3 regions of the Tersicoccus mangrovi genome follow, and region 1 is predicted to be linked to each of the others. Evidence: riboswitches for the same ligand, from Rfam matches in the RefSeq annotation. Region 1 holds a riboswitch; each other region holds the start of a gene.

Evidence for each region. A riboswitch is a leader RNA that binds a small molecule or an ion and turns the genes downstream of it on or off. The one in region 1 is predicted to bind S-adenosylmethionine.
Region 2: linked by a shared signal. The riboswitch ahead of V6N00_RS12175 (MFS transporter) and the one ahead of V6N00_RS15590 (acyl-CoA dehydrogenase family protein) in region 1 are both predicted to bind S-adenosylmethionine.
Region 3: linked by a shared signal. The riboswitch ahead of V6N00_RS06940 (ABC transporter ATP-binding protein) and the one ahead of V6N00_RS15590 (acyl-CoA dehydrogenase family protein) in region 1 are both predicted to bind S-adenosylmethionine.

What each region holds. Positions count from the first base shown of each region.
Region 1 is NZ_JBAJMW010000009.1:61,241-71,050, forward strand. It holds gene V6N00_RS15585 (LLM class flavin-dependent oxidoreductase) at 1-359, opposite strand, end outside; gene V6N00_RS15590 (acyl-CoA dehydrogenase family protein) at 414-1,691, opposite strand; SAM riboswitch class IV at 1,750-1,859, opposite strand; gene V6N00_RS15595 (Rv2578c family radical SAM protein) at 2,009-3,166, shown strand; gene V6N00_RS15600 (NUDIX domain-containing protein) at 3,811-4,287, opposite strand; gene V6N00_RS15605 (MFS transporter) at 4,321-5,589, shown strand; gene V6N00_RS15610 (amino acid permease) at 5,702-7,279, shown strand; gene V6N00_RS15615 (cation diffusion facilitator family transporter) at 7,396-8,373, opposite strand; gene V6N00_RS15620 (GlsB/YeaQ/YmgE family stress response membrane protein) at 8,572-8,850, shown strand; gene V6N00_RS15625 (TrmH family RNA methyltransferase) at 8,955-9,810, opposite strand, start outside.
Region 2 is NZ_JBAJMW010000005.1:351,686-361,495, forward strand. It holds gene V6N00_RS12155 (NAD(P)/FAD-dependent oxidoreductase) at 1-311, opposite strand, end outside; gene V6N00_RS12160 (bifunctional 3-phenylpropionate/cinnamic acid dioxygenase ferredoxin subunit) at 605-943, shown strand; gene V6N00_RS12165 (BCCT family transporter) at 1,018-2,928, shown strand; gene V6N00_RS12170 (LLM class flavin-dependent oxidoreductase) at 3,006-4,433, opposite strand; gene V6N00_RS12175 (MFS transporter) at 4,426-5,832, opposite strand; SAM riboswitch class IV at 5,869-5,985, opposite strand; gene V6N00_RS12180 (SDR family oxidoreductase) at 6,177-6,869, shown strand; gene V6N00_RS12185 (LGFP repeat-containing protein) at 7,018-8,925, opposite strand; gene sucD (succinate--CoA ligase subunit alpha) at 9,168-9,810, opposite strand, start outside.
Region 3 is NZ_JBAJMW010000003.1:182,629-192,438, reverse strand. It holds gene V6N00_RS06970 (MFS transporter) at 1-178, opposite strand, end outside; gene V6N00_RS06965 (winged helix-turn-helix domain-containing protein) at 272-889, shown strand; gene V6N00_RS06960 (CoA-binding protein) at 930-1,460, opposite strand; gene V6N00_RS06955 (O-acetylhomoserine aminocarboxypropyltransferase/cysteine synthase family protein) at 1,457-2,848, opposite strand; gene sfnG (dimethylsulfone monooxygenase SfnG) at 2,852-4,024, opposite strand; SAM riboswitch class I at 4,122-4,223, opposite strand; gene V6N00_RS06945 (CoA-binding protein) at 4,321-4,746, opposite strand; SAM riboswitch class I at 4,880-4,972, shown strand; gene V6N00_RS06940 (ABC transporter ATP-binding protein) at 4,982-5,854, shown strand; gene V6N00_RS06935 (aliphatic sulfonate ABC transporter substrate-binding protein) at 6,035-7,084, shown strand; gene V6N00_RS06930 (ABC transporter permease) at 7,081-7,932, shown strand; gene V6N00_RS06925 (AMP-binding protein) at 7,950-9,810, shown strand, end outside.

The sequences.
Region 1 (9,810 bases):
GAGAACGGGTACGGGTGCTCGTACGCGGTGCCGGCGGTGACGCCGAAGCCGAGGTGCTCGGTCACGGCGGCCATGGCGGAGACGAGCAGGAACGGGTCGTTGACCGGGACCTGCGTGCCTGCCCGCAGGGTCGCCTCGTTCGAGCCGCCGTAGACGTCGTAGGTGCCGAGCACGTCGGCGATGAAGAGGCCGTCGAAGAGGCCCTTCTCCAGGACCTGGGCCAAGTGCGTCCAGTAGCGCAGGGACGCGTAGTCGGTGGAGCGGTCCTGCGGGTGGCGCCACAGGCCGGGTGACTGGTGTCCGACGCAGTTCATGTCGAAGGCGTTGAAGCGGACGTGGCGGCGGGGTTCGGGGCTCATGCGTTCTCCTGGGGTCGGCAGGCGGTCTGGCGGGCGGTCGGGGCGGGCACGGGTTCAGCCGACGACGGTGGGCTGCCGGTCACGGGCGGCCCGGCGATCGGCGTCGGCCTCGCCGATGGTCCAGATCAGGGGCGGCTCGGTCCCGTTGACCTCCCGGTCGCCGACGATCCGCGCCTTGTAGATGAACGGGTTGTGGGTGGCGACGGTGCGGGCGTTGCGCCAGTGCCGGTCCAGCGCACGGGACTGGCTGGTCGAGGACGCGCCGAGCGCGTCGAACAGGGCTCCGGCGGCCTCGGGCACGAGCCGGCTGAGCACGATCTGCGCCTGACCCGTCTCCAGTTCGGTGGCGACCACCGCCTCCCGCTCCCGCGCTCCCCCGGTCGCCGCGAACGCGGCCTGGAGGCTGTGGGCCGCCCGCAGTGTCGTCGCCTCGGCGGCATACGCCTGGGCGCTGATCTCGCCGACGACGGCGAGGATCTGGGCGTCGTCCCGGACGAGGTCGGCGTTGCCGTGGCCGAAGACCCGGGTGCGGCGGCGCACCTGCTCGGCGGCGTCGACGACGACGGCCCGGCCGATCCCGGCCAGGGCGACGAGCAGCAGGTGCTGGTAGAGAGCCGTCTGATAAGGGAAGCGGTCGGCGAACGGGGAGACATTCGCGGGGTCGACGGCGGCGGCGGTGAACTCGGTGGTGCCGCTGCCGGTGAGCCGCTGCCCGAAGCCGTCCCAGTCGTCGTCGGTGCGCACGCCCGGCGTCGTCGTCGCGATCACGACCGAGACGTCGGTGCCGTCCGGGCGCCTGGCGGTAACGTCGATCCAGTCGGCGAAAATCGTGCCGGTCGTGTAGTACTTCCGGCCTGTCAGCGTCGGTCCGCTGGGAGTGTCCTCGAGGATCGTGGCCGTGCCGCCGGCGCCGGGCTCGGTCCAGGCATTGCCCGCGAGCTGCCCGGCGGCGAACCGCTCGAGCCAGACGCCGCGGTCCTCCCCGCGGCGGCGCCGGACCAGGTTCTCCTCGACGAGGGCGATGTGGGCACGCAGCGCCTGCGGGAGGTTGCTGTCCGCGGCGGCGAGCTCGATCAGCAGCGTCGTGAGCTCGGGCCAGGTCAGCCCGTCGCCGCCGAGCTCGACGGGAATCCGGACGGCGCCGAAGCCGGCGTCCTTGAGCCAGCCGATCTGCTCGGTGGGCAGTGTGCGGTTCCGTTCGCGGTCGAGCGCCCCGGCGGCGATGCGAGCGAAGATCGGCCGGTAGCGGGCAGCAGCCGTGGCGAAGGCGCTGCCGGTGGTGCCGGTGCCGGAGGCCGTCTCGGTGCTCTCGGTGATGGACGTTTCGGTCATGCGGGTCTCCCTCGTCGGGGCGCCCGGGAGCGGCGTACGCGGGTCGCACCCACCGCCGGGGCCGTGCTTGCCGCGCAGGGTGCACGACCGGATCCTCATCTGGGGCACCCCACCACGGGAGAGGGTTGCCGCCCGACCAGCCAGAGCTTCGCGTCGGGACTCGTGATCTCGCTCCCCCATCGTGGCGGACCGCGGGCGGCGCGCGGAACTGCTGTGACGGCGTGTGAAGGGCGGCGGGCACAAGCCACAGGCTGTGACCGCCGGGCATGCGCGTGGACTGCTTGATCAATCGTTCGAACGTGTGTTCGAATGAGCCCATGCGTTGGGAAGGTCAGACGATCGCGGCGGAGACGGCCGCCGCGTCCCCCGAGATCGAGGGGCAGATTCCCGGAGTGCGCCCCACGCCGGCCCTGCTTCCGCTCGCCGGCCTGCAACGATCGGTCCGCACGCCCGAGTTCGCCGGCATCACCTTCCACGAGGTGCACGCGAAGAGCCTGCTCAACCACGTCCCGGCGACGTCGGCCATGCCCTTCGCCTGGACCATCAACCCGTACCGCGGCTGCTCGCACGCCTGCGTGTACTGCTTCGCCCGCAAGACGCACACCTATCTCGACCTCGACGCGGGCCCGGACTTCGACAGCCAGCTCGTCGTGAAGGTCAATGCCGTCGAGGTGCTGCACGCGGAGGTGCGACGCCGGTCCTGGGCGCGCCCCCACGTCGCCCTCGGGACCAACACGGACCCGTACCAGCGGGCCGAGGGACGGTACCGGCTGATGCCCGGGATCATCGGCGAGCTCGCCGGCTCCGGCACCCCGTTCTCGATCCTGACCAAGGGCACCCTGCTGGCGCGGGACCTGCCGTTGCTGACCGCGGCGGCGAAGGACGTGCCGGTCGGGGTCGGCATCTCGCTGGCGATGGTCGACCCGCAGCTGCAACGGCGCGTCGAACCGGGCACCCCGACCCCGGCGGCCCGGCTCGACCTGATCCGGCGGCTGGCGGACGCCGGGATGCCGTGCGGGGTGATGGCGATGCCGATCCTGCCGTGGTTGACCGACACCGATGAGGCGCTCGACGGCCTGTTCGGCGCGCTCGCCGCGGCGGGGGCGAGCGGGGTGACCGCCGGGGCACTGCACCTGCGGCCGGGTGCCCGCGAGTGGTGGTTCACCTGGCTCGCCGCCGAACACCCGCAGCTGGTCGGCCGGTACCGCCGGCTCTACGGGGGCGGCACGTACGCGACCAAGGAGTACACCACCTGGCTGGCCGGCCGGCTCCGCTACTTCCGGCGCCGGCACGGCCTGGGCTCGTCGGCCCGGTTCTTCCGGGACGAGCCCGAGTCGGCGGCCATCGCCGGTGCCCGCGACGACCGCCGACTCCTCGACTACGGACCCCACGAGCTGGCTCGGCACGACGCTGTCCCGCCCTCGATGCCGACGACATCCTCGGCAGCGGAGCCCGAGCAGCCGGCACTGTTCTAGCGTCCTCGGCTTCCGTGTCTCGCCGGACAACGGGAAGCGCTGTCTCCGCCTTGGCGTCAATCGGCGGTTCCCCGGGAACGGCGGCTCCCGATCGGTGAGCCCGCGGTTCCCGCCCGGAAGCGCGGCCTTCCATCGCTGAGTCAGCCGGTTCCCGCCCGATGACACGCCCCTCCATCGCTGAGTTAGCGGTCACCGCCCGAAAGCAGGGCTCAATGAGCACCCCTTTCGGGCGTGAGCCGCTAACTCACGGATGGACCGCCCAGCAGAGCCGCGCTCGCCGCTACGCCGCGGCACCACCGACCCCGTCTTCGCTGAGTCAGCCGGTTCCGCCCGACAGTGCGGCCTTCCATCGCTGAGTTAGCGGTCACTGCTCGAAAGCACGCTCCTCCATCGCTGAATTAGCGGTTACCGCCCGAAGGCAGGGCTCAATGAGCACCCCATTCGGGCGTGAGCCGCTAACTCACGGATGGACCGCCCAGCGGAGCCGCGCTCGCCGCGACGCCGCGGCACCACCGACCCCGTCTTCGCTGAGTTAGCGGTCACCGCCCGAAAGCGGGGCTCTTTGAGCACCGCTTTCGGGCGTGAGTCGCTGACTCACGGGTGGAGACACGGACGGCCGGCAGAGCCGAAGTGCGGCAACTCCACTACCGGGCGGTACGCAGGGCGGCCAGCCGTTCGAGCAGCGACTCGACGATCGGCAGGTCCGCGGGGATCCAGGGCAGGGCGGTGACGGCGGCGGGGTCGTCCAGGTCCACCCAGCGCAGCTCGTCGTGGTCCTGAAGGGCGGCCGGCTCGTCCGACGTCGTGGCGATCCAGACCCGCATCACGGCGGTGCCGGACAGCGGCCACCCCTCGGGCGAGGGCCCGGGCAGCTCCTCGTGCAGGACGGCAGCGACGCCGAGCTCCTCGTCGAGTTCGCGGACGAGGGCGTCCGGCCCGCTCTCCCCCGGTTCGACCTTGCCGCCGGGGAACTCCCACTGCCCCGCGAGCGCCGCGGGAGCACTGCGCCGGGCCGCCAGCAGCCGCCGTGGACGCCGGACGTCGTCGACCAGGGCCGCCCCGACCACCCGGACCCGGTGAGGTCCCTCACGATCGGCGGTATCCGGGCCCGTTTCGGTCATGCCGCCAGTGTAGGTCGCCCTAAAATTGTTCCGGTGACCCCGCCAGCTCAGCAGGACGCCGCCCAGGCCTCCGCGATCACCGCTTCCGCCCGCCCCCGCACCGGTTCGCACCCCCTGGTGCGCGCCGTCGACGCGCGGGTGCTGCGCAACGCGATCATCGTCCTGGCCGTCGGCGGCTTCGGCATCGGCGTCACCGAGTTCTCGATGATGGGGCTGCTGCAGAACGTGGCCGACGACATGGCCGTGAGCATCTCCGAGGCCGGCCACGTCATCTCCGCGTACGCCCTCGGCGTCGTCGTCGGCGCCCCCGTCCTCGCGACGCTCGGCACCCGCATCCCCCGCAAGCACCTCGCCGTCCTGCTGATGGTGCTGTTCACCGTCGGCAACCTCAGTGCGTTCTTCGCGCCCAGCTACCCGTGGCTCGTCGTCACCCGGTTCATCGCCGGGCTGCCCCACGGCGCCTATTTCGGGGTCGCCGCCCTCATCGGCGCGTCCCTGGCCCCGGCCACCCGGCGCGCGCACGCGATCGCCATGGTCATGATGGGTCTGTCGGTGGCCAATGTGATCGGCGTGCCCGTGGCCACCTGGCTCGGCCAGACCGTGGGCTGGCGGTGGATGTTCGTGTTCGTCGCCGCGATCGGCGCCCTCGCCGTGGTCCTCATCAGCCGCGTCGTCCCGTTCGTCCCGGCCGACCCGGACGCGAGCCCGCTGCGGGAGCTCGGCGCGCTGCGTCGCCCGCAGGTCTGGTACGCGTTGCTCACCGGCATCGTCGGGTTCGGCGGCTTCTTCGCCATGTACTCCTACATCGGGCCGATCATGACGGGCGTCGCCGGGCTCGACGCCGCGTGGCTGCCGCTCGTCGTCGGCCTCTACGGACTGGGGATGGTGCTCGGCAACCTGGTCGGCGGGCGCCTGGCGGACCGGTCCGTCATCGGCGGCATCGTCATCGGCCTCGTCATCACGTGCGTGCTGCTCGCCGTCTTCGCGATCGTGGTGCACTGGGCGATCCCCGCGATGGTCATGGTCCTGCTCATCGGGGCGAGCGGATCCGTGCTCGTGCCCGGGCTGCAGGCCCGGCTGATGGACGTCGCCGCGGACGCGCAGACGCTCGCCGCCGCTCTGAACCACTCGGCGCTGAACATCGCCAACGCCCTCGGCGCCTTCCTCGGCGGTCTCGTCATCTCGATGAACCTCGGCCTCGTGGCGCCGATCGTGTTGGGATCCGTTCTCGCCGCGGCCGGCCTGCCGATCGTCGGGCTGAGCGTGGCGCGGCAACGACGCCGGGGAAGCGCGATCGCCTGACGACGGGCTGACCGACGACGGGCCGGGCGGGCTTGGGGTCGGGCCCGATCGGGGACTACCGTGGACGCGATCATCATCCGGCCACCGGCCGGACCCGCACGAGGAGGGCACCATGATCGACCGACCTGGGACCGACCGGTTCCACGACTACGACGACTCCCTGGAGAACGGCCGGGAACTGACCGGCGACGCGTTGACCGCGGTCCGCGACTTCAGCAGTGAGGAAGAGGGCTACCACAAGACCCTCAGTTCCCGGCAGATCCAGATGATCGCCATCGGCGGTGCGATCGGCACCGGCCTGTTCATGGGCGCCGGCGGCCGGCTGGCCAACTCCGGCCCCGCCCTGGCGCTCGTCTACCTCGTGTGCGGGTTCTTCGCGTTCCTCATCCTCCGCGCGCTCGGCGAGCTCGTGCTCCACCGTCCCTCGTCGGGCTCGTTCGTCTCCTACGCCCGCGAGTTCTACGGCGAGAAGATGGCGTATGCCGCCGGCTGGATGTACTGGTTGAACTGGGCCATGACGTCGGTCGTGGACACCACCGCGGTGGCGCTCTACGTGAAGTTCTGGTCCCACTACTGGGCGCCGATCGCGGCGGTCCCGCAGTGGGCGGTCGCGCTGATCGCGCTGGTCGTCGTCCTCTCCCTGAACCTCGTGTCCGTGCGACTGTTCGGCGAGATGGAGTTCTGGTTCGCGCTGATCAAGGTCGCCGCGCTCGTCATCTTCCTCATCGTCGGCATCATCTTCCTCGTCTCCGGCGCCCACACCGACGCCGGCGCCACCGGGTTCTCCGTGTGGTCACAGAACAACGGGTTCCTCCCCGCCGGCGGGATCGCCCCGATGCTCGCGGTCAGCGGCGTGGTCTTCGCGTACGCGGCCATCGAGCTCGTCGGCATCGCGGCCGGTGAGACCGAGAAGCCGCGCGAGGTGATGCCGAAGGCGGTCAACACGGTGATCTTCCGGATCGCGATCTTCTACGTCGGCTCCGTCCTGCTGCTCTCCCTGCTCCTGCCCTTCACCAGCTACCAGGCAGGCGTCTCCCCCTTCGTCACCTTCTTCTCGCACATCGGCAACCCGGACGCCGGTCTCGTCTCCGCGTCGATCATGAACCTCGTCGTGATGACCGCCGCCCTGTCCAGCCTCAACGCGGGCCTGTACTCCACGGGGCGCATCCTGCGGTCGATGTCGGTCAACGGGTCGGCCCCGAAGTTCACGGGCCGGATGAGCTCCCACGGGGTGCCCTACGGCGGCATCCTCCTGACCGCCGCGGTGACCCTCCTCGGCGTCGTCCTCAACGCCGTCGTCCCGTCGCAGGCGTTCGAGATCGTGCTGGAGATCTCCGCGCTCGGCATCATCGGCGGGTGGGCCACCATCATGCTGTGCCAGATCAAGCTGCAGCGCCTGGCGAAAGCGGGCCAGCTCGAGCGGCCGTCGTTCCGCCTCTTCGGCGCCCCGTTCACCGCCTACCTGACGCTGGCGTTCCTGCTGTTCGTGCTCGTCACGATGGGCTTCTCCGAGACCGGCCGGTGGGTGCTCGCGTCGCTCATCGTGCTGATCCCGCTGCTGATCCTCGGCTGGTTCCGCGCCCGGGAGGGCATCTACGCGGCGGCCGCCGAGCGCGAGGGCATCACCGGTCTGCACCCGGTGCTGGCCAACCGGCCCGCCGCGGACCGGAACCGCCGGCCCGAGCGCTGAGCACCGCGACCGGTCGAGCTCCGGTCGCAGACGACGAGGGCGCGTCACCCGAGGGTGACGCGCCCTCTGTCGTGCATGGGTGTCCGATCCGGTCGACCTGCCGTTCGGTGCTCCCGTCAGTCGTCCGCGCCCGGGGCGTCCTCGACCCCGACGCGCGTGGCGCCCGCATCCCCCGCGCCCGCGGGCCGCGCGATGTCCGGCTCCAGGTAGATGACCCGGGCGATCGGCACCGCCGCACGGATCCGCGCCTCGGCGGCGTCGATCTCGCGGGCCACCTCGAGCCCCGTGGCCGACGCAGCGACGGCGATCTTGGCGGCCACGAGCAGCTCCTCGGGGCCCAGGTGCATCGTCCTCAGGTGGATGATCCGCGTGGCGGAGTCCGCTTCGATGGCCCGTTCGATCGCGGCGACGTCCTCCCGGCTGGCCGACTCACCGAGCAGCAGGGACCGCGTCTCGACGGCGAGCACAGCGGCGACCGCCACGAGCAGCAGGCCGATCAATGCGGTGCCGGCCGCGTCCCAGAGCCCGTTGCCGGTCAGCAGGGTCAGGCTCACCCCGGCGAGCGCGAACAGCAGGCCGAGCAGCGCGGCGGTGTCCTCGAGCAGGATCACGGGCAGTTCGGGTGCCTTGGCCGTGCGGATGAACTGCCACCAGGACCGCTTCCCGCGCGTGGGGTTGGACTCGCGGATCGCCACGGAGAAGGAGCGGCCCTCGGCGATGATCGAACCGAGCAGGACGGCGAGCGGCACCCACCACCACGGACCCTCGATCGGGTGCGGGTCGTGCGCCTTCTCGTACGCCTCGAACAGGGCGAACAGGCCGCCGAGGCTGAAGAGCACGATCGAGACGATGAAGGCGTACAGGTACCGCTCGCGGCCGTACCCGAACGGGTGCTGCGGGCTCGCCTGGCGGGCGGCGCGCTTGCCGCCGACCAACAGCAGCACCTGGTTGCCCGAGTCGGCCACCGAGTGGATGGCCTCGGCCAGCATCGACGACGAGCGGGTGAGCAGCCAGGCCACCAGCTTGAGCGCCGCGATGGTCAGGTTGGCGGCCAGCGCCGCGATGATCGCCGTGTTGCCACCCTTGGTGGACATGGGTACTCCTCCTGGACGACCAGGACGGGACCCGGCCGGTACGTGTGCGGTGCCGTCGTCCTGGAGCGTATCCGATCGTGGGCCGGCCACCGGCCCTAGCAGACGGCTCGCCGGGTTCGCAAGGGGCAGGTCACACGCGGATGGCCTCGTCAGTGCCATACTTGCCTCGTCAGCACCCTGAGGAAAGAGAGTAACGACATGGGCATCATCGCGTGGATCGTCCTTGGTCTCATCGCCGGGGCGATCGCCAAGGCGATCCTGCCGGGACGACAGGGCGGCGGCTGGATCGCCACCCTGATTCTCGGTGTGATCGGCGCACTGTTGGGCGGCTGGATCGCGAGCGCCATCTTCGGCCTCAACGTCAACAACGGCCTCACCAACATCTGGACCTGGGTCTTCGCCATCATCGGCGGCGTCATCGTCGCCGCGATCTGGCAGTGGATCCAGGGTCGCATGGGCAGCCGCACGCGCAGCTGACCGCACGACATCCCCACACACAGAACGGCCCGGGCGAATCTCGCCCGGGTCGTTCTGTGTCTACCGATGGAATGGTCGGCGCTGGACCTCAGCGGCGCTGTGCCTCAGCGGCGCTGTGCGCGGGCCGAGGCGTAGAGGCACACCGTGGCCGCCGTCCCGACGTTCAGGCTCTCTGCGGCCCCGTAGACGGGCACACGCACGCGGGCGTCCGCGGCCGCCCGTTCGTCCTCGGCCAGACCATGCGCCTCGTTGCCGAAGAGCCACGCGGTGGGATTCTCGAGCCGGGGACCGGGGTCCTCCCCCGCCGCCGGCTCCATGGACGACACGGCACGCCCCAACCGGCGGGCGGCTGATGCGTCCTGCAGCGCGTCCAGGTCCGCGGTGCCGTACCCGTCGGCGGCGAGCACGGCGACCCCCGCGTCCCGGAGCCGGCCGGCGAGGTCGGTGAACGGGACGCCGAGCACGACGGGCAGGTGGAAGAGGGAACCGACGGTCGAGCGGACCGCCTTCGGGTTGTACAGGTCGACGCTGCCGTGGGTGAGGATCACCGCGTCCGCTCCGGCCGAGTCGGCGGCGCGCAGGATGGTGCCGGCGTTGCCGGGGTCCCGCACCTGGCACAGGACGGCGACGAGGCGCGGCGAGGCGGCGAGGACGTCGTCGAGGGTGACGTCGACCATCCGGCACACGGCCACGACACCCTGCGGCGTGACCGTGTCGCTCATGGCGGCCAGCACGTCCGGCGTCACCCGGCGCAGGATCACGCCGTCGGCGGGCTCGGCCAGCTCGGGGTGGCGAGTCAGGGCCTCGTCGGTGGCGAAGACCTGGTCCACGGTCGGCGTCCCGGCCCGGTGCCGGCGCAGGGCTTCCCGGACCGCCTGCGGGCCCTCGGCGAGGAACGCACCACGCTTCGAACGCGCGGAGCGCCCGGCCAGGCGCGCCACGTCCTTGACCCGGTCTGCT
Region 2 (9,810 bases), on a different contig from region 1:
TCGACGGCGTCCGCCCCGGTGGCCAGCACGACGCCGTCGGCGGCCACCGTCGTCCCGTCCGCGAGGCTCACCCGGCGGGCCGCGGCGTCGAGCCCGACCGCGGGGGCGCCGAGAAGCCACCGTGCGCCGAGGTCCTCGTCCGTCTCGAGCGCCAGGTCGGCCGTCGAGCAGCTGCCGCGCAGGTAGTCCTTGCTCAGGGGCGGCCGGTCGTACGGGCGGTGGTCCTCCGCGCCCACGACGGTGACCTCACCGCAGAACCCGGCGGCCCGCAGTGCTCGGGCGGTGCTCAGCCCCGCCAGGGATGCTCCCACGATGATGATCGACTGCAAACGCTCCACCTCACGCGCCGCTGGTACCGGCCGACGGGCCGGGGAATCACGGCGACCGGGACGTTGCCGGAGCGCCGTCCGGGCCACCGATGCGGTCCAGCGTGCCGGTCCCGAGGAAGCCGTGTCAAGCATCCGCGGCAGGTGAAATTGATGTTTCGGCAGTCTTGTATATCTGTCACATACTTCTTACACGGAAAGGGTTGACGCGCGTCGGACGTGGCATCGATGCTGGTCTGATCACCGGGGTCCTGCCGGCTCCGGGGAAGGGAGTCACCGTGCACCGGGCCTGCTCACTGGACGAGCTTTCTCCGGGAGAATCACTGCGGCTGGAGACCACTCCACCGATCGCGGTGTTCCGGACCGACGACGGCGAGGTGTTCGCCGTCGACGACACCTGCACCCACCAGGACGCGTCCCTCGCGGACGGCTGGCTCGAGGGGTGCGAGGTCGAGTGCCCGCTCCACGCGTCGCGCTTCGATCTGCGGACCGGCCAGGTCGACGCGCCCCCGGCGAAGCGCCCCGTGCGGGTGCACCGGGTGGAGGTCGTCGACGGGGACGTGATGGTCGAGGAGTCCGCCGATGCGCCCAACCTGCCACCGGGAGTGAGTCTGTAGGGTGCCCGCGCGGCGCCGGGCGTCGCGAACCGCATGCACGGGGTGCAGCAGCGCGCTCCGGAGAGGGAGCTTCGATGAGCATCGATCACGACGAGACCGCCTCCCCGTTGAGCGAGCCCCCGCCGGAGGACGTCCCCCCGGTGCTGCTCGACGGCTCCGACACGGTCGCCGAGCAGGAGTCCGACCTCCTCGACACGCTCCGGCAGACCAGGCGCGAGGCGCGGCGCGGCTTCGCGGACGGTGAGGAGGTGGGCCGGCTCGACCCGTGGATCATCGGCATCGTCGGCGCCGTCGTGCTCGGGCTGGTGATCTGGGGCTTCCTCAGTCCGGGCACCCTGTCCACCGTCGCCAAGGGCGCCCTGACCTGGGTGCTCGACTCGGCCGGCTGGCTCTACGTGCTGGTGGCCTCCCTCTTCGTCGTCTTCGTCCTGTGGCTCGCACTCGGCCGGTACGGCCGGATTCCCCTGGGCCGGGACGGGGAGGCGCCGGAGTTCCGCACCGGCTCCTGGATCTCGATGATGTTCGCGTGCGGCATGGGCATCGGGCTCATGTTCTTCGGCGTCGCCGAGCCGCTCACCCACTTCGTGACGCCGCCGCCGGGAACGGTCGACGGGCGCACGCCCGCCGCGGTCCAGACGGCGATGGCCACGTCCCTGTTCCACTGGACCCTGCACCCGTGGGCGATCTACGCCGTCGTCGGCATCGCGATCGCCTACAGCACGTTCCGGCTCGGCCGGAAGAACCTGCTCTCGGAGGCGTTCGTCCCGCTGTTCGGGCGCCGCGGCGTCGACGGCTGGGGCGGCAAGGTGATCAACATGCTCGCGATCTTCGCGACGCTGTTCGGCTCGGCCGCCTCCCTGGGCCTCGGCGCCCTGCAGATCGGCGCCGGGCTGCAGTTCAACGGCGTGATCGGCGAGAGCGCCACCCCGGTGCTCGTGCTCATCATCGCCCTGCTGACCGCCGCCTTCGTCGCCTCGGCGGTCTCCGGCATCGAACGCGGCATCCAGTGGCTCGCCAACACGAACTCGGTGCTGGCCGTCGTGCTCGCGGTGTTCATCTTCGTGGTGGGCCCGTCGCTGTTCATCCTCAACCTCATCCCCGCGGCGGTCGGCGACTACTTCCGGGACCTGGCCGAGATGGCGTCACGGACCTCCGCGACCGGCGGGGACGGGATGGCCGCATGGCTCTCGGGCTGGACCATCTTCTACTGGGCGTGGTGGATCTCCTGGACGCCCTTCGTCGGCCTGTTCATCGCCCGGATCAGCCGCGGGCGCACCATCCGGCAGTTCGTCACCGGGGTGCTGCTCGTGCCCTCGGTCATCTCGGTCATCTGGTTCGCCATCTTCGGCGGCACGGCGATCTTCCAGCTCCAGCAGAACCCGGACGGCGGCCTGGCCGACGCGATCAGCGACTCGAGCTCGACGATCTACGTGATGTTCCAGAACCTGGCGCTGGAGCCGTGGCTGCTCGGCGCCCTCGTGATCCTCGCGATGATCCTGACGGCGATCTTCTTCGTCACCGGAGCGGACTCGGCGTCGATCGTCATGGGCTCGCTCTCCTCGAACGGCACGATGGAGCCCCGCAAGCCGCTCGTCGTGTTCTGGGGCGTGCTCATGGGCGCCGTCGCGGCGGTGATGCTCCTGGCCGGTGGGGACAAGCCCGACGAGGCCCTCACGGGGCTGCAGAACATGACGATCGTGTCCTCGCTGCCGTTCGTCATCGTGATGGTCCTGTTGTGCGTGGCGCTGGTGAAGGACCTGCAGCGGGACCCCATCTGGTTGCGGCGGCAGCTCTCCGAGTCGATCATGCGGCGGACCATCCGCGACGGGGTCGAGGAGCACGGGCACCAGAAGTTCGATCTGGTCACCCGCCGGTCCGACGCCCCGGAGACCGGCGCCATCCCGGCCGTCGACGCGACGGCGGGCGGCGAGCCGATCTACGCGGGCAGCAGCCGGCGGCTCCGATTCCCGTGGCAGCGGGAATGATCCCGCTGCCGGCATGAGAGCGACGAAGGGCGGCCACCGCGCGGTGACCGCCCTTCGTGCTGTCGTGCTGTCGTGTCTCAGACCCGGGCGTGCCGGAAGCCGGCCCCGTGGTGGTCGGCCGGCAGCGCCGGACCCGCACCGGAGAGCGTCTCACGCAGCGTCGCTCCGGCCCGGGCCGGCTCGAGCATGCCGCGGCGGAACAGCTCGGGGCTGACGCGGCGGACGAAGGACTCGGTGTCCGCGGGCCGCACCGCCGAGATGACGTTGAAGCCGTCGACGTCCGCCTCCGCGACCCAGCGCTCGAGCTCGTCCGCCACGGTCGCGCCGGAGCCGGTGATGACCGGGCCGCGGCCGCCGATGCCGACGAACTCGGCGAGCCGGCGCGGGGTCCACCGCGCGTCGGCGTCCAGCTTCGTGAACGCGGCGAGCGCGGACTGGTTGGCGTCCGTGACGGCGTGTTCGAGCGGCGCGTCTGGGTCGGCCGTGGACAGGTCCACTCCGGTCCACCCGGCGAACAGCGCGAGCGCGGCGTCGACGTCCACGTACGGCCGGTAGCTCTCCAGCCGCTCCCGGGCGGCCTCGTCGGTCCGGTCCGCGATCACCGTGACGCCGGTGAGGATCTTGACGCTGCGGGGGTCGCGGCCCTCGGCGGCGACCTGCTCCCGGATGGTCCGCACCCAGCCGGCCACGACCTGCGGGGTGTGCCCGATGAGGAAGATGGCCTCGGCGTGCCGGGCCGCGAACTGCTGCCCGCGGGAGGAGGCGCCGGCCTGGAACAGGTACGGAGTGCGCTGCGGCGAGGGCTCCACCAGCGCCGGGCCCGGCACGGAGAAGGCCTCGCCCTCGTGCCCCGCGCCGCGCACGCCCGCGGGATCCGTGTAGACGCCGGACTCCCGGTCGCGGCGGACTGCGCCGTCGTCGAAGGTCCCCTCCCAGAGTCTGTAGAGCACGTCGAGGTACTCCTCGGCCCGCTCGTACCGGGCGTCGTGACCGAGCTGCTGCGTGAGCCCCAGGTTCCGGGCCGCCGAGTCCTGGTAGGAGGTGACGATGTTCCACGCGAGACGGCCGCGGGTCACGTGGTCCAGGGTGCTCAGGCGCCGGGCCAGCAGATAGGGGTGTTCGTAGCCGGTCGACGCGGTGACGCCGAAACCGAGCCGCGTCGTGGCCTGCGCGAGCGCGGGCACCAGCACGGTCGGGTCCAGCAGCGGGTACTGCACGCCCCCGCGGACGGCCTCGTCGGCGCTGCCGCGGTAGACGTCGTACTGGCCGAGCACGTCGGCGAAGAACAGGTTGTGGAAGCCGCCCTGCTCGAGGGTCTGGGCCAGCTGCACCCAGTAGCCGATGTCGGTGTACTCGCTGCTGCGGTCCTCGGGGTGGCGCCACAGTCCCGGGCTCTGGTGCACCGGGGTGGGCATGTCGAAGGCGCTCAGCAGCAGGGGCCGCGTCTCGTTCGCTCGGTTCTCGTTCGGTCGGTTCTCGTTCGGTCGGGTCGAGCTGTCAGGCACGGGTGAATCCCTTCGTCTGTGAGGCCGCCGCCGCGCCGACACCGGCGGGAACCGGGTCGGAGCCGGTGACGGCGGCATCGGTCGGGGCGTCGGCGTCGAGCTCCAGCCCGGCGCGACGGGCGTCGCCCACCGGGTCGGCGGCGGCCGCCGCGGAGATCACGCTGGCGACGGCGAGCACGCTGATGTACGCGCAGATCAGCCACGGTGCGTTGCCGCCGAGGGCGAGCAGGCCGGCGGCGATGAACGGCGTGAGGCCGCCGGAGAGGATAGTGCCGATCTGGTAGCCGAGACTGACGCCGCTGTAGCGCACGTGCACCGGGAACTGCTCGGCGAACCACGCGGCCTGCGGGCCGTAGATGGCGTCGTGGATGCCGTTCATGGCCAGGATGTAGACCAGCGGCAGGAGGGCGAGCGGCCCGCTGTCGAGGAACACGAAGTACGGCCACACCAGCACCCCGCCCAGGGCGGCCGAGATGAGGCTGATGCGCCGTCGTCCCCAGCGATCGGACAGGCCGCCCCAGAACGGCCCCGAGATCAGGCCGAGCGCGGAGCAGATCAGCACCGCGGCCAGCACGCTGCCTGCGTCGCCGCGCTTCGCGGTCACGTAGGTGAGGGTGTAGACGGTCAGGATCGAGTAGATGGCCGGCTGGACGAGGCGCTGCCCGATCGCGACGAGCACGCCGCGCCAGTGGTGGCGCAGCACCTCGCGGACCGGGGCGGCCGCGGTAGTCCCGGCCTCCCGCACCTCGGTGAACTCGCGGGCGTCCTTGACGCCGAGCCGGATCCACAGGCCGACGGCGACGAGCAGGGCGCTGGCCAGGAACGGCAGCCGCCATCCCCAAGCGAGGAACGCCTGCTCCCCCAGCGCGGCGCGGCTGCCGGCGAACGCGGACGTCGCCAGCAGCATCCCCGCGGCCGAGCCGATCTGGGTGAAGCTGCCGAAGAAGCCCCGGTGCTGGGCGGGGGCGTGCTCGACGGAGAGCAGCGCGGACCCTCCCCATTCGGCGCCGGCCGACAGGCCCTGCGCCAGGCGCAGCACGATGACGGCGACGACGGTGAACCAGCCGCCGACCGCGAAGGTGGGCAGCAGCCCGATGCCGGTGGTCGCGACGCCCATCGTGAGCAGCGAGATGACGAGCAGCGACTTGCGGCCGATCCGGTCGCCGAGGTGCCCGGCGATGATGCCGCCGATCGGCCGGAAGAAGAAGGCGATCGCGAAGGTCGCAAAGGAGGCGAGGATCCCGCCCAGTGCCGAGCCGTGCGGGAAGAACTGGGTGGAGAAGATCAGGGCCGCGGCCGTGCCGTAGAGATAGAAGTCGTACCACTCGATGGTGGTGCCGACGAAGGCCGATCCGAGGATGCGCTTGCGGGTGAGCGCGCTCCTGCTGGCGTCGAGCATGGGTTCCCCCTTGGGAATCCGGGCGTGCCCTTCAGGCCGCCATCCTTGCCCACGGCGTTGGCACGCGGGCCGAATCGTCACCTGGGGCACCCCACGACAGCGGCGAGGGTTGCCGTCCAGCCGGCCAGGGCCGCATGGCTGGAACTCATGATTCTTCGTCGGCCACGCTAACGGCCGACGGCGAGGATGCGCGACCACCCGGCCGTCACGTTTCGTCATCCGCGCGTCCTGACCGACGTGGTAGCGGAGCCGACCGCCGGCCCACCGTACGATCGACGGCGAGAAGATCAGCAGGCTGACAGCGCCCACGCGCGACAGTGGGACGCCCACCGCAAGGGAGAAGCATGGAACTGACGGGCAACACCGTCCTCGTCACCGGCGGCGGCACCGGCATCGGCCGGACCCTGGCCGAGGAGCTGTGGCGACGCGGCAACACCGTCATCATCGCGGGCCGCCGGGCGGCCGTGCTGGACGAGGTCACGGCGGCGAACCCCGGCATGGAGAGCGTCGAGCTGGATGTCGCCGACCCGGCGAGCATCACCGCCGTCGCCACCGACCTGCTCGCCCGGCACCCGGACCTGAACGTGCTGGTCAACAACGCGGGCATCATGGTCGGCGACGACCCCGCGGCCCCGGTGGACGACGAGGACCTCACCCGCGTCGTGGGGACGAACCTGCTCGGCCCCGTCCGGATGATCTCCGCGTTCATCGACCATCTGAAGGCCACCCCGCACTCGGCGATCCTCAACGTGACGTCGATGCTCGGCTATGCGCCCCTGGCGTCGTCCTCGCTGTACTCGGCGACGAAGGCCGCGATGCACTCGTACACCTTGTCGCTGCGGTACCGGCTGGCCGGCGAGGCGCCCGAGATCATCGAGGTCGCCCCGCCCTACACCCGGACCGCGCTGATGCCGGTCAACCTGACCGATGCGCGGGCGATGCCTCTGGAGGACTTCCTCGCCGAGACGATGGCGGCGCTCGAGGCGGGCGAGGTCGAGGCGTACACACGGATCGGGCGCGAACGGCGCGACGCGTAGCGCACCGACGACATCGCCGCCACCGCCCGGCTCAACGACGCCCTGACGCACGCACCCGCGAACGACCACTGACACCCCTGACGACGACGGCCCGCCCCCGAGTGACCGGGAGCGGGCCGTCGTCGTGCGTGGTGCGTGGTGTGCGGAATCAGTACCCCACGCGGACGCCGGTCGCCGAGGACCAGGTGATTCGTCCGCCCTGGTAGTCCTGCTGGACCTGCCCCGCGGCGTTGACGTACTCGTCGGTCAGCGGGTAGCCGAGCCGCCCGTCCTGCGAGCCCTGCTTCGCCCAGGCGCCGCGGATGGCGCCCTGGACGATGTGCGCGCCGCTCGCGGAGGACCACAGGATCGTCGCGCCCTGGTAGATCTGGTAGACGCCGCCGTTGCGCAACCCGCGGACCTCATCCGTCGTCGGGTAGCCCAGCCGGCCGTTCTGGTAGTTCTGCCGGCCCCACGCGCCGCGGATCGCGCCCTCGGAGATCCGGGCGCCGGTGGCCGAGGACCACACGATGGTCGCCCCCTGGTACGTCTGGTAGACGCCCCCGGCGGCCTGCCCGGAGACCTCGTCGGTCGTCGGGTACCCGAGCCGGCCCTTCTCGAAGCCCTGCCGTCCCCACGCCCCACGGACCGCGCCCTTGGACACCATCGCGCCGGTGGCCGGCGAGTAGACGATCACGCCGCGCTGGTAGGACTGGTAGGCGCCGTCGTCCACGAGACCGCTGACGGGGGCGGCGAGGGCCGTGCCGAGCGCGTTGCGGGTCGCCGCCGCGCTGAGGAGGGAGGCCACCGAGAGGCCCCCGTCGGCGTCGACGGTCACGGTGGCCGACGTCGCGGTGATCGCCTCGATCTTCACGGTCGTGCCGGCGTGGGTCGTGAACGTCTGGCCGGCCTGCCAGGCCTGGTTGGTGGCGTAGTACCCGGAGAACGGGTGCGTGTCGGGCATGAGGATCAGCGAGCTCGACGCCGTCCGGCCGCCGAGCTGGACGATCTTGACGCCCTTGTTGCCGCCGACCGCGGTGTTGACGTCGTACCCGACGGGCAGCCGCAGTTCGAGGTAGTAGACCTCGCCGCTGCGGGGGTCGGTGAACTTGACCGCGCGGTTCGCCGCGGTGCCCTCCCACGCCGTCAGCGTGTAGGTCTTGCGCCCGACGGCGACGCCGGCGTCGAGGATCTCGTCACCGCGGCCGAATCCGCCGTAGTCCCAGAAGCTGGAGCTGATCGTGGGCAGGGAGTTCTGGGCGTATCCCATCAGGTCCGTCGTGTCGCCGTACTCGCGGATGGAGCAGCTGCTGTCGGTGAAGGAGCCGTCCGCTTTGGCGCCGACGTCGGAGGCGCCGCTGCCACACTGGAGCGCGTCGGCGTGCATCAGCCCGAGCGTGTGGCCGAACTCGTGGGCGGTGACGTTGTTCGTGAGGGTGTACGCGCCCGGCTTCGGCAGCAGGACCTCGCCGCCCGTGCCGTTGGTGGTCATGCCGTAGCCGAGCGTGCCGTACTCGAGCTGGGCGCCCGGGACGACGACCACGAGGGCCCGGTAGTCACCGGCGATCCACTTGTTGGCCTTCGTCAGCTCGTCGCTGACGGTGGTGAGGATCGTGTAGGAGCTCTGCGTGGAGGTGGCCGCCGACTTCAGGCCGGTGAGCGTGGAGGCGACCGTGAGGGAGACCCGCCCGTTGGTCATCGTGCTCCAGTAGGCGCTCGCGGCGGCGACCGCGTTCTTCGCCGCGGTGACGTCGGTGGCGCTCAGCGTCGTCGTGCTGTCCGCCAGCTGAACGGGCGCGAGGGTCACCTGGATGACCCCGGCGCGCTGGGCCGTCGTGCCGCCGGCGGCCTGCGCGGCCTGCCTCGCCTCGGCCGTCGTGCTGCCCTTGGGCGCCCGTCCGACGCCGGCGACGGACTCGGGGCTCCCGCCCGTGACGCCACCGATCGGGCCCGCCGGAGGCAGCCCGGGCGCCGGGCTCGTCGTGGCCGAGGCGGGAGCCACGAACACCGTCCCGACCGTGGTGATACTCAGCAGGAACGTCAGGACCAGGGCGGCAGGGCGGTGCAGCAAGCGCATCGGAAACTCTTCCGGTGGGGACAGGGGTCACCCTTCACTGTCGGCACGGCCCCCGGAATGTTAGGCGGTGCTCCTCTTCGCGGGCGCGTTCCTACCGGCGTGCGGCGTGTCGCCGGGCGGCGCGCCGGGTCGTCACCGGATGCCACGGCAGGCCCTGCGAGGACGGCCTGACGACGACGGCCCGCCCCCGGAGGATTCCGGGAACGGGCCGAGCGTGGTGGTGCCGTGTGGTGCGGGGTGGATCAGGCGGAGTAGACCTCGCGCAGCAGCGCGGCGGTCTCGGACGGGGTCTTCCCGACCTTGACGCCGGCTGCCTCGAGGGCCTCCTTCTTCGCCTGCGCGGTGCCCGCGGAGCCGGAGACGATGGCGCCGGCGTGGCCCATCGTCTTGCCTTCGGGAGCGGTGAAGCCGGCAACGTAGCCGACGACCGGCTTGGTGACGTTCGCCTTGATGTACTCGGCGGCCCGCTCCTCGGCGTCGCCGCCGATCTCGCCGATCATCACGATGGCCTTGGTCTCCGGGTCCGCCTCGAACGCGGCGAGGGCGTCGATGTGGGTGGTGCCCACGATCGGGTCGCCGCCGATGCCGATGGCGGTGGAGAAGCCGAGATCCCGCAGCTCGTACATCATCTGGTAGGTCAGGGTGCCGGACTTGGAGACCAGGCCCACGCCGCCCTTGCCGGTGATGTTCGCCGGGGTGATGCCGGCGAGGGCCTCACCCGGGGTGATGATGCCGGGGCAGTTGGGCCCGATGATCTGGGTGCGCTGCTTGCCGTTCTCGTCCGTCGTGGCCTGGGCGTGCGCCCAGAACTCGGCGGAGTCCTGCACGGGCACGCCCTCGGTGATGACGACCGCGAGGCCGATGCCGGCGTCGATGGCCTCCATG
Region 3 (9,810 bases), on a different contig from region 1:
CGACGCCGGCCTGCGCGGGGCTGCCGGTCACCGCGAGGGCGAGCAGCGGCACGGCGAGGGTGAGCAGGGAGCGACCGAGGGCCGGTGAGGTGTCGGCCGCGAGCCACCAGCGGTAGTCCGCGTTGCGCCACAGCGGGACGGGATCAGGGGAGTGGGAACCTCGGCGAACGCGTGCCATGGCGGACAGCCTAGATCCGCAACGTCAGTTGCGCAATAGCTAGTGCGCAACCGGACGTGCGCGTACGGCGACCGGTTTCCCTAGAGTGGTCCCATGGACGCCGATCAGCCGACGCGCAGCGCTCCCGACCTCGTGCCCACGGTGATGACCTCGCCGATGCTCAAGGCGATGGCGCATCCCGTCCGCCGCCGGATCGTCTCGGTCCTCGGTGCCGTGGACCACGCCCGCGCCGCGGACCTCGCGCGGCAGCTCGACGTCCCCGCGAACGCCGTGAGCTTCCACCTGCGGGCGCTCGCCGACGCCGGCTTCGTCGAGGAGGCCCCGGAGTTCGCCCGCGACCGGCGGGACCGGGTGTGGAAGGCGGTGAACCAGTCCTGGCAGGCGGGCAGTCCGCAGCAGCCGCTGGCCCCCGAGGAGGAGGGCTCCCTCGCCGCCTACCTGCACCAGGTGACGATCGACCAGCAGGACATGATGGCGCGGTTGGCCGCCTGGGCTCAGGAGCGTGCCGCGGGCCGCGACCTCGAGCCGCGGGGCGAGATCAGCATCGGGGCGCTGCGGCTGACCACCGCGGAGGCCCGGCAGGTGTTCGACGACGTCGAGGCGGTCCTGGACCGCGCGCGATCCCTCCACCACGAGAGCACGGACGCCGACGAGGCCGCCGGCGTCCGCGTGTGGGACTACACGTTCATGGCCGCTCGCGACGACACCTGACGCTGTCTGGTCGGTGATGCGTCCGGGTGGCGACGGGCTCTCAGGCCACGACCTGACGCTTCGAGGAGATCACCCCGGTGTCGAAGCCGGCCAGGTGCAGGCCGCCGTGGAACCGCGCGTGCTCGATCTTCACGCACCGGTCCATCACGACGTTCAGCCCGGCGGCCTCGGCGTCGGCGGCCACGCCCTCGTGCCACGAGCCCAGCTGCAGCCAGATCGTGCTCGCGCCGGCATCGATCGCCTCGGAGAGCACCCCGGGCAGGTCGTCGTGCTTGCGGAAGACGTCGACGATGTCCGGCTTCTCCGGCAGGTCCGCCAGGGACGCGTACACCGGCTGCCCCAGGATCTCCTTCGCGACCGGGTTGACGAAGTACACCCGGTACGGCGAGGAGGAGAGCAGGTAGGTGGCGACGAAGTAGGACGCGCGGGACGGCTTGTCCGAGGCGCCGACGATGGCGACGACCTTCGCGTCGCGCAGGATGGACAGCCGCTCGGGCGCGGTGGGGCCGACCCAGGTGCGGCCGTCCTGCTGTTCGGTTCCGCTGGTGTTCGAGCTGGTCGTGGTGCTCATGCGCGTGCTCCGATCTCGCGTGACGCCTCGTCGTCGGCCGCGCCGGCCTCCGGCGTGACGAACGTGTCGTCGTTCTCCTCCAGCTCGCCGGACTCCTCCGCGACCTGCTGGGCCGCGGTGAGCGCCTGGTCGAGATCCCACAGGATGTCCTCGACGTCCTCGAGGCCCACCGAGATGCGGATCAGGTCCTCGTTGACACCGCCCGCGGCGAGCTGCTCCGCGGTCAGCTGCCGGTGGGTCGTCGAGCCCGGGTGCAGCACGAGCGTGCGGGAGTCGCCGACGTTGGCCAGGTGGCTGGCCAGCTGCAGCGCCTCGATGAACCGCTCACCGGTCGCCCGGCCACCGCGGACGCCGAAGCTGAACACCGAGCCGGGGCCGAGCGGGAGGTAGCGCTCGGCCCGCTCGTGGTGCGGGTGGGACGGGAGGCCGGCCCAGTTGACGTAGGAGACCCGCTCGTCGGCATCCAGCCACTCGGCGACCGCTCGGGCGTTCGCCAAGTGCGCGTCCATGCGCTGGGGCAGCGTCTCGACGCCCTGCAGCAGCTGGAACGCGGACTGCGCGGACAGGGACGGGCCGATGTCGCGCAGCTGCTCGGAGCGCAGCTTGGTCAGGAAGCCGTATTCGCCGAAGTTGCCCCACCACGAGACGTTGCCGTAGGAGGGGACCGGCTCCGTCATGACCGGGAACTTCCCGTTGCCCCAGTCGAACCGGCCCGACTCGACGACGACGCCGCCGAGGGTCGTGCCGTGGCCGCCGAGGAACTTGGTCGCCGAGTGGATGACGATATCGGCGCCGTGCTCGAGCGGGCGGATCAGGTACGGGGTGGACAGGGTCGCGTCGACGACGAACGGCACGCCGGCCTGGTGGGCCACCGCGGCGAGTCCGGCCAGGTCCGCGACCTCGCCGGACGGGTTGGCGACGACCTCGGTGTAGACGGCCCTGGTCTCGGGCCGGATCGCGGCGGCGTAGTCGGCCGGGTCGGTGCCGGAGACGAACGTCGTCTCGACCCCGAAGCGGCGCAGCGTCACGTCGAGCTGCGTGACCGTGCCGCCGTAGAGCTGGGAGGACGCGACGATGTGGTCGCCCGCCCCGGTCAGCGCCGCGAACGTGATGAACTCGGCGGCCATGCCCGAGGACGTGGCGACGGCGCCGATGCCGCCTTCCAGGGACGCGATCCGCTCCTCGAACGCGGCGACCGTCGGGTTGCCGATCCGCGAGTAGATGTTGCCGTACTTCTGCAGCGCGAAGAGGTTGGCGGCGTCGGCGGTGTCCTTGAACACGAACGACGTCGTCTGGTAGATGGGGACTGCCCGGGCGCCCTGTTCGGCGTCGGGGGTGCCACCCGCGTGCAGCGCGCGGGTGCGGAATCCGAAACGGTGGTCGGCCATGGGTCAGCGTCCTCCTGTCGTCGTGGCGGTCAGCTCGGGGTCCCCGAGCTCGACGCCGTGCTTGCGGGCCAGGTCGGCCTCGAGTTCACGCACGATCGGCAGGATGTCCCGGCCGAACGCGGCGACCTCCTCCTGGAAGTGCAGGTAGCAGGTCAGCAGCAGGTTCACGCCGTGCTGCTTGTAGGCGACGATGCGCTCCGCGATCTGCTCGGGAGTGCCGATCAGCTGGGTGCGGAATCCGTCGTTGTACTGGACGAGGTCCTCGAACGAGGAGTCCGCCCACATGCCCTTGCCGTCCTTGGTGGCCGGGCCGGCCTCCTGGACGGCGTCGTGGAAGCCCTCGACGGCGGGCCGGTGCGCCTTCTCGACGATCTCCCGCAGCGTGTCCCGGGCCTCCTTCTCGCTGTCCCGGGCGATGACGAACCCGTTGAGCCCGAAGCGTGGGGCCGTCCGGCCGATCGCGGCGGCCGAGGCGTGCACGTCGTTGAACTGCTCGTCGAACCCGTCGAAGTCCTTGCCGTTGGAGAAGTACCAGTCGGCGACGTGGCCCGCGGCGATCCGCGCGGCGGTCGAGTTGCCGCCGAAGAAGACGTCCGGGTGGGCGCGGCCGGGCACGTCGACCGGGGCGGGGGAGAGCGTGAAGTCGGAGATGTCGTAGTACGTCCCGTGGAACGAGAAGTCCTGCTCGGTCCACAGCCCCCGCAGGATCGAGATGAACTCCTCGGTGCGGGCGTACCGCTCGTCGTGCTCGAGCCAGGGCAGCCCGAACCCGTCGAACTCGGCACGCAGCCAGCCGGAGACGATGTTCACGGCGGCCCGGCCGTTCGAGATGTGGTCGGCGGTGATGATGTACTTCGCCAGCACGCCGGGGTGCCACATGCCCGGGTGCACGGCGGCGATCACCTTGAGCTTCTCGGTCGCGGCGAGCAGGGCGAGGGAGAACGACGTCGCCTCGTGCTGCTTGTCCGCGCCGTAGCTGGCGGCGTACCGGGTCTGCGAGAGGGCGTACTCGAAGCCGGCGTCCTCGGCGATCCGGGCCAGCTTCTTGTTGTAGTCGAAGTCCCAGCTCGTGCGCTGCTCGATCGTGGAGACGACGAGGCCGCCGGAGACGTTCGGCACCCAGTACGCGAACTTGAGGGGCTCGGCGAGATTGACTCGCTCGTCGATGCTGCTCATCGGGCTTCCTTCACTGACGTACCGCTCGCGGGTCCCGGCAATGCGCAGCCGGACAGGGGACGGCCCTGGCCGATGCTCAAAGATTGCTGTGCGCTCTCTTCCATCGCTTCTGGCGGTAGCACCGTGTGGTCAGCGGTTTCTTCGACCACGGTTGCTGCGGCGTCATCGATCCAGATCTCTCGGCCGCTCGGGATGGTGCTGCCATTGTGCTCCGCCGTCGTCGGGCGGATCAACCCGTGTCCGCCATGCGGCGTCACGTCCCGGCGTGAACTCGCGGGAGCGACCTCGGGCTTCGTCTACAGGCCGAAGCGGGGCGCCTCGATCGCGGGGCAGGTGTCCATCACGACGTCGAGCCCGGCCGCGGCGGCCCGGGCGGCGGCGTCCTCGTCGACCACGCCGAGCTGCAGCCACACGGCGCCCGCGCCGACGGCGATGGCCTGATCCACCACGGCACCGACCTTCGTCGAGTTGACGAAGCAGTCGACGACGTCGACGGGACCGCCGGCCTGCACGGCGTCGGCCAGCGTGCGGTGTCCCGGTTCCCCCAGGGCCGCCTCCCCGCGCGGGTTGACCGGCAGGATGCGCATGCCGAGGTGGTCCCGCAGCATCGCCGCGATGCGGGGCGCCACCCGGCGTGGGTTCTCGCTCAGGCCGACGACGGCCCAGCGCCCGGGCGTCGTGAGCAGGCGGCGGATCGTCTCGGGGTCGTTCCGGTGGCTCATGGCTTCATTCTCCGCCCCTGTTCCCGCCGGCTCGTCGATCGAGTCGGCGGTGGGGGTCGAGTGTGACGCGCCGTGGCGGTCCCGCCGCCGACCGACTTGCCGGACGGCCCCGTCGTGCCGTTACAGTGGCGGCATACCATCCCGAGCGGCCGAGAGATCTGGCTCGTCGACGCCGCAGCAACCCACCGATCCGTCGGAAGGGTGCTACCGCCAGGATCGATGGAGTTGATCTCACGTGTCTCTGTTCTCGCCCGCGCGCCATGCCGCCTCCGGGGTGGCCGACCCGGCGGACTCCCCGCACTTCTGGAGCGACGGGGACGCCGGCATCACCTTCGACGGGGTCGGCCGCAGCTTCGGCCCGCACGACGTCCTCGCCGGTGTCCACCTGGAGGTGGCGCCCGGTGAGGTGATCGCGGTGCTCGGCCCGAGCGGCTGCGGCAAGTCGACCCTGCTGCGCCTCGCCGCCGGGCTGGACGCCCCGAGTGCCGGGTCCGTCGTCATCGGCGACGCCCCGGTGCGCCCCTGGGACCCGCGCTGCGCGGTCGCCTTCCAGGAACCGCGCCTGCTGCCGTGGCGCACGCTGCGGGAGAACGTCGCGCTCGGGCTGCCCCGCACCGGCCGCCGCCGGACCGCTGCGCAGGACGCCCGCATCGACGAGCTGCTGGCCCTCGTGGGCCTGTCCGGATTCGCCGGTCACCGCCCGCGGGCCGTCTCCGGCGGCATGGCGCAGCGCGCCTCCCTCGCCCGAGCGCTGGCACGCGACCCGCAGGTGCTCCTGCTCGACGAGCCGTTCGGCGCCCTCGACGCCCTCACCCGCCTGAAGATGCAGGACCTCCTGCTCTCCGTGCACGACGCCTCCCCGGCGACCATCCTGCTCGTCACCCACGACGTCGACGAGGCGCTCCAGCTCGCCGACCGCGTCGTCCTCCTCGGCTCGACCGACGGCGGCAGCACCGGTCAGGTCGGTGTGGGAGCACCCGGTCGGGCGCCCGCGGGCGTGCGCTCCGTGCACACCGTGCCGGGGTCGCGACCTCGGGACCGTGGCTCGGCCGATCTGGCGCGCATGCGCGCCGACCTGTTCACCGCGCTCGGCGTCGACGCCCACTGACCGCCCGCCGGTCCACCGGATCAGCGAGCCGGCGAGCTGCGCGGTCCCGCAGCGCCGCGGCCTGCGCCCGTGGCGCGACCGTGTGCGCACCCCTCCCGTTCGACCCTGTTCTGTTTCGCTCCACCTGTCCCTTCTTCTCCGTACCATCACGTCGTCCGTCTCGACCTCCAGAGGATCACCATGGCCCGCCGCCCTGCCCGTCTCGTCCGCTCCGCCCTCACCGCCGTCGCCGTCGTCACCGCCGCGACCCTGACCCTGACCGGGTGCGCCGGCGAGGGCTCCGGCTCGTCGACCGCAGCCGCCGCGGGCGGGGGTGGCAACGGCAAGACCCTGACCATCGACTTCGCCACGTACAACCCGCTCTCCCTCGTGATCAAGCAGAAGGGCTGGCTCGAGGCGGCGCTGAAGGAGAAGGGCGTGACCGTCACCTGGGTGCAGTCCGCGGGCTCGAACAAGGCCAACGAGGCGCTGCGCTCGGGTGCCATCGACGTCGGATCCACCGCCGGCTCGGCCGCGCTGCTCGCCCGCGCCAACGGCTCGCCCATCCGCACCGTCGACATCTACTCGCAGCCCGAGTGGTCCGCGCTCGTGACCACCCCGAAGACCGGCATCACCTCGGTGGCCGACCTGAAGGGCAAGTCCGTGGCCGCGACCAAGGGCACCGACCCCTACTTCTTCCTGCTGCAGGCGCTCGCCGCCAACGGCCTCAAGGCGTCGGACATCACCGTGCAGAACCTGCAGCACGCCGACGGCCGCACGGCGCTGGACAACGGATCCGTGCAGGCCTGGGCCGGTCTTGACCCGATCATGGCCGCGGCCCAGAAGAACGGCGACAAGCTCTTCTACCGCAACGTCGCCTTCAACACCTACGGGTTCCTCAACGCCCGCGAGGACTTCCTCAAGAGCCAGCCCGAGATCGCCCAGACCGTCGTGAACACGTACGAGGCGGCCCGGGCGTGGGCCAAGGGACACACCGCGGAGACCGCGGCGATCCTCGCCGACGTCGCGAGCATCGACAAGACCGTCGCCACCCAGGTGATCGCCCGCACCAACCTCGGCGTCGACCCGGCACCGGGTGCGAAGCAGCGGGCCGTGCTGCAGAAGGTCGGGAAGATCATCGTCGACTCCGGCGACGTCAAGGACGCCGGCACCGTCGACGCCGCCCTGAACGCCCTGCTCGACGACGAGCTGGTCACCAAGGCCGATCCCTCGGCGGTGACCACCAAGTGAGTTCGCCCGTCCCCGACACCCGGGTCGACGCCCCCACGGCGGCCTCCACAGCGGGCCCGGCGGCGCGCGGGGCGTCAACCCCCGGCCGCCGCCGGATCCCGCGCGGCCTGCGCTGGGCCGCCGGCCTCGTCGTCCCCCTCCTGCTGCTCGCCCTGTGGCAGGTGACCACCGCCCTCGGCGTGTTCACGCCCGTGCAGCTGCCCCCGCCGGCCGATGTCCTGGCCGCCGGCGTGGAGCTGCTGCGCCGCGGGCAGTTGGGCACGCACGTGTGGATCTCCACGCAGCGCGTCCTGCTCGGGTTCCTCCTCGGGGCCGTCGTGGGCCTGGCCGCCGGCGCCCTCGTCGGGCTGTCCCGGCTGTCCTCCCTGCTGTTCGCGCCCACCATCGGCGCCTTCCGGGCCGTGCCGTCGCTGGCCTGGGTGCCGTTGCTCCTGCTCTGGATCGGCATCGGTGAGAACTCCAAGGTCCTGCTCATCGCCATCGGCGCGTTCTTCCCCGTCTACACGACGGTCGCGCTCGCCCTCCGCCACGTCGACCCCCACCTGGTCGAGGCAGGCCGGGCCTTCGGCTACGGCGGTGTGCGGCTGCTGCTGACCGTGCAGCTGCCCGCGATCCTGCCCGCCGTCGTCTCGGGGCTGCGGCTCGCGCTGGCCCAGGCATGGCTGTTCCTCGTCGCGGCCGAGTTGCTCGCCTCCTCGATGGGCCTGGGCTTCCTGCTCATCGATTCGCAGAACAATGGACGGACGGACCGGCTGCTGCTGGCGATCGTGCTGCTCGCGATCCTCGGCAAGGTGACCGACGCGGTGCTGGGCCTCGCGCAGCGGGCAGCGGAACGGACATGGGCATGACGGACGGAGTGATCGAGATGGACGACGGGGTGCGGACCGGCCTGACCGCCGAGGACGAACGACGCGGGGACGTCGTCAACCCCGCCCACGAGGGCGACGAGGCACGCGTCGCGTTCTGGGAGCGGCAGGCGCAGCGGCTGGACTGGGCTCAGCCGTGGCACACGGCGCACCGGTTCGAGCCGGCGGCCGCCGTTGCTGGACAGGTGACGGACGACGGCGAGCCGGTCTACGCCCCGCCGGTCATCGAGTGGTTCGCCGGCGGCAAGCTGAACGTGGCGTACAACTGCGTCGACCGGCACGTCGAGGCCGGCCGCGGCGGCCACGTCGCCCTGCACTTCGAGGGCGAGCCCGGCGACCGGCACACCTACACGTACGCGGACCTGCAGCGGGAGGTCAGCCGCGCCGCCAACGCGCTCGAGAAGCTCGGCGTCGTCGCGGGGGACCGGGTGGTCATCTACCTGCCCGTCATCCCCGAGACCGTCATCATCACCCTGGCGTGCGCCCGCATCGGCGCCGTCCACTCCCTCGTGTTCGGCGGGTTCTCGGCCGAGGCGCTGCGCTTCCGTGTCGAGGACACCGGGGCGAAGGTGCTCGTCACGTCCGACGGGCAGTACCGGCGCGGCGCCGCCGTCCCGGTCAAGGGATTCGCCGACGCCGCCGTCAGCGGCACCAACAACATCGAGCACGTCGTCGTCGTGCGCCGCACCGCCAAGCCCGGCGCCGCGAGCGGTCGACCCGGCGTCGTCCCGATCGGCGCGCGCGGCGCCCGGTCGACCGCCGAGAGCGCCGTGCCGTGGACCGAGGGCCGGGACGTGTGGTGGCACGAGCTGCTGGCCACCGTGCCGGACACCCACACCCCGATCGCCTTCGACGCCGAGTCCCCGCTGTTCATCATGTACACCTCCGGGACCACGGGCCGTCCGAAGGGCCTCGTGCACACGATGGGCGGCTACCTCGTGCAGACCGCCTACACGCACGCGCTGCTGTTCGACCTGCTGCCTGCGGCGGTCGGTGCAGCCGGGGAGAGGAGGGTCGACGAGCTCTCCACCGCCGTCGATCCCGTGCGGCGGGACGCCACCGTGCACTGGTGCACCGCGGACCTGGCCTGGGTCACCGCCCACACGTACGAGATCTACGGGCCGCTGGTCAACGGCGTCACCGAGGTGATCTACGAGGGCACCCCCAACACCCCGCACTTCGGGCGACACCCGGAGATCATCGAGCGGTACGGCGTCACGAACTACTACACGGCGCCGACCCTCGTCCGCTCCCTGATGGGCGCCTTCCCCGACGGCGTCCCGGCCACCTACAACCTCGACTCGGTACGCCTGATCGGCACGGTCGGCGAGGCCACCAATCCCGAGGCGTGGCGGTGGTTCCGGCAGCACATCGGCGGCGGCGCCGCGTCGGTGATCGACACGTGGTGGCAGTCCGAGACCGGATCGACCATCCTCTCGCCCCGGCCGCACGACGCCGCGTTCGACCGGGAGGACGGCGAGCCCGGCGGCCCCAAGCCCGGGTGCGCGACCCGCGCCCTGCCCGGCGTCAACGCGTCCGTGGTCGACGAGGACGGCAACCGGTCCGCCCCCGGCGCGCAGGGCTTCGTCGTCGTCGACGCGATCGGCCCGTCGATCGCGCGCACCGTGTGGAAGGACCCGCAGCGCTACGCCGACTCCTACTGGCGCCAGTACGCCGACCGGGGCTGGTTCTTCGCCGGCGACGGCGGCCGGTACGACGAGGACGGCGACATCTGGATCCTCGGCCGGGTGGACGACGTCATCAACATCTCGGGGCACCGGCTCTCGACGATCGAGATCGAGTCGGCGCTCGTGACCCACCCGGACGTGATCGAGGCGGGCTGCGCGCCCATCGGCGACC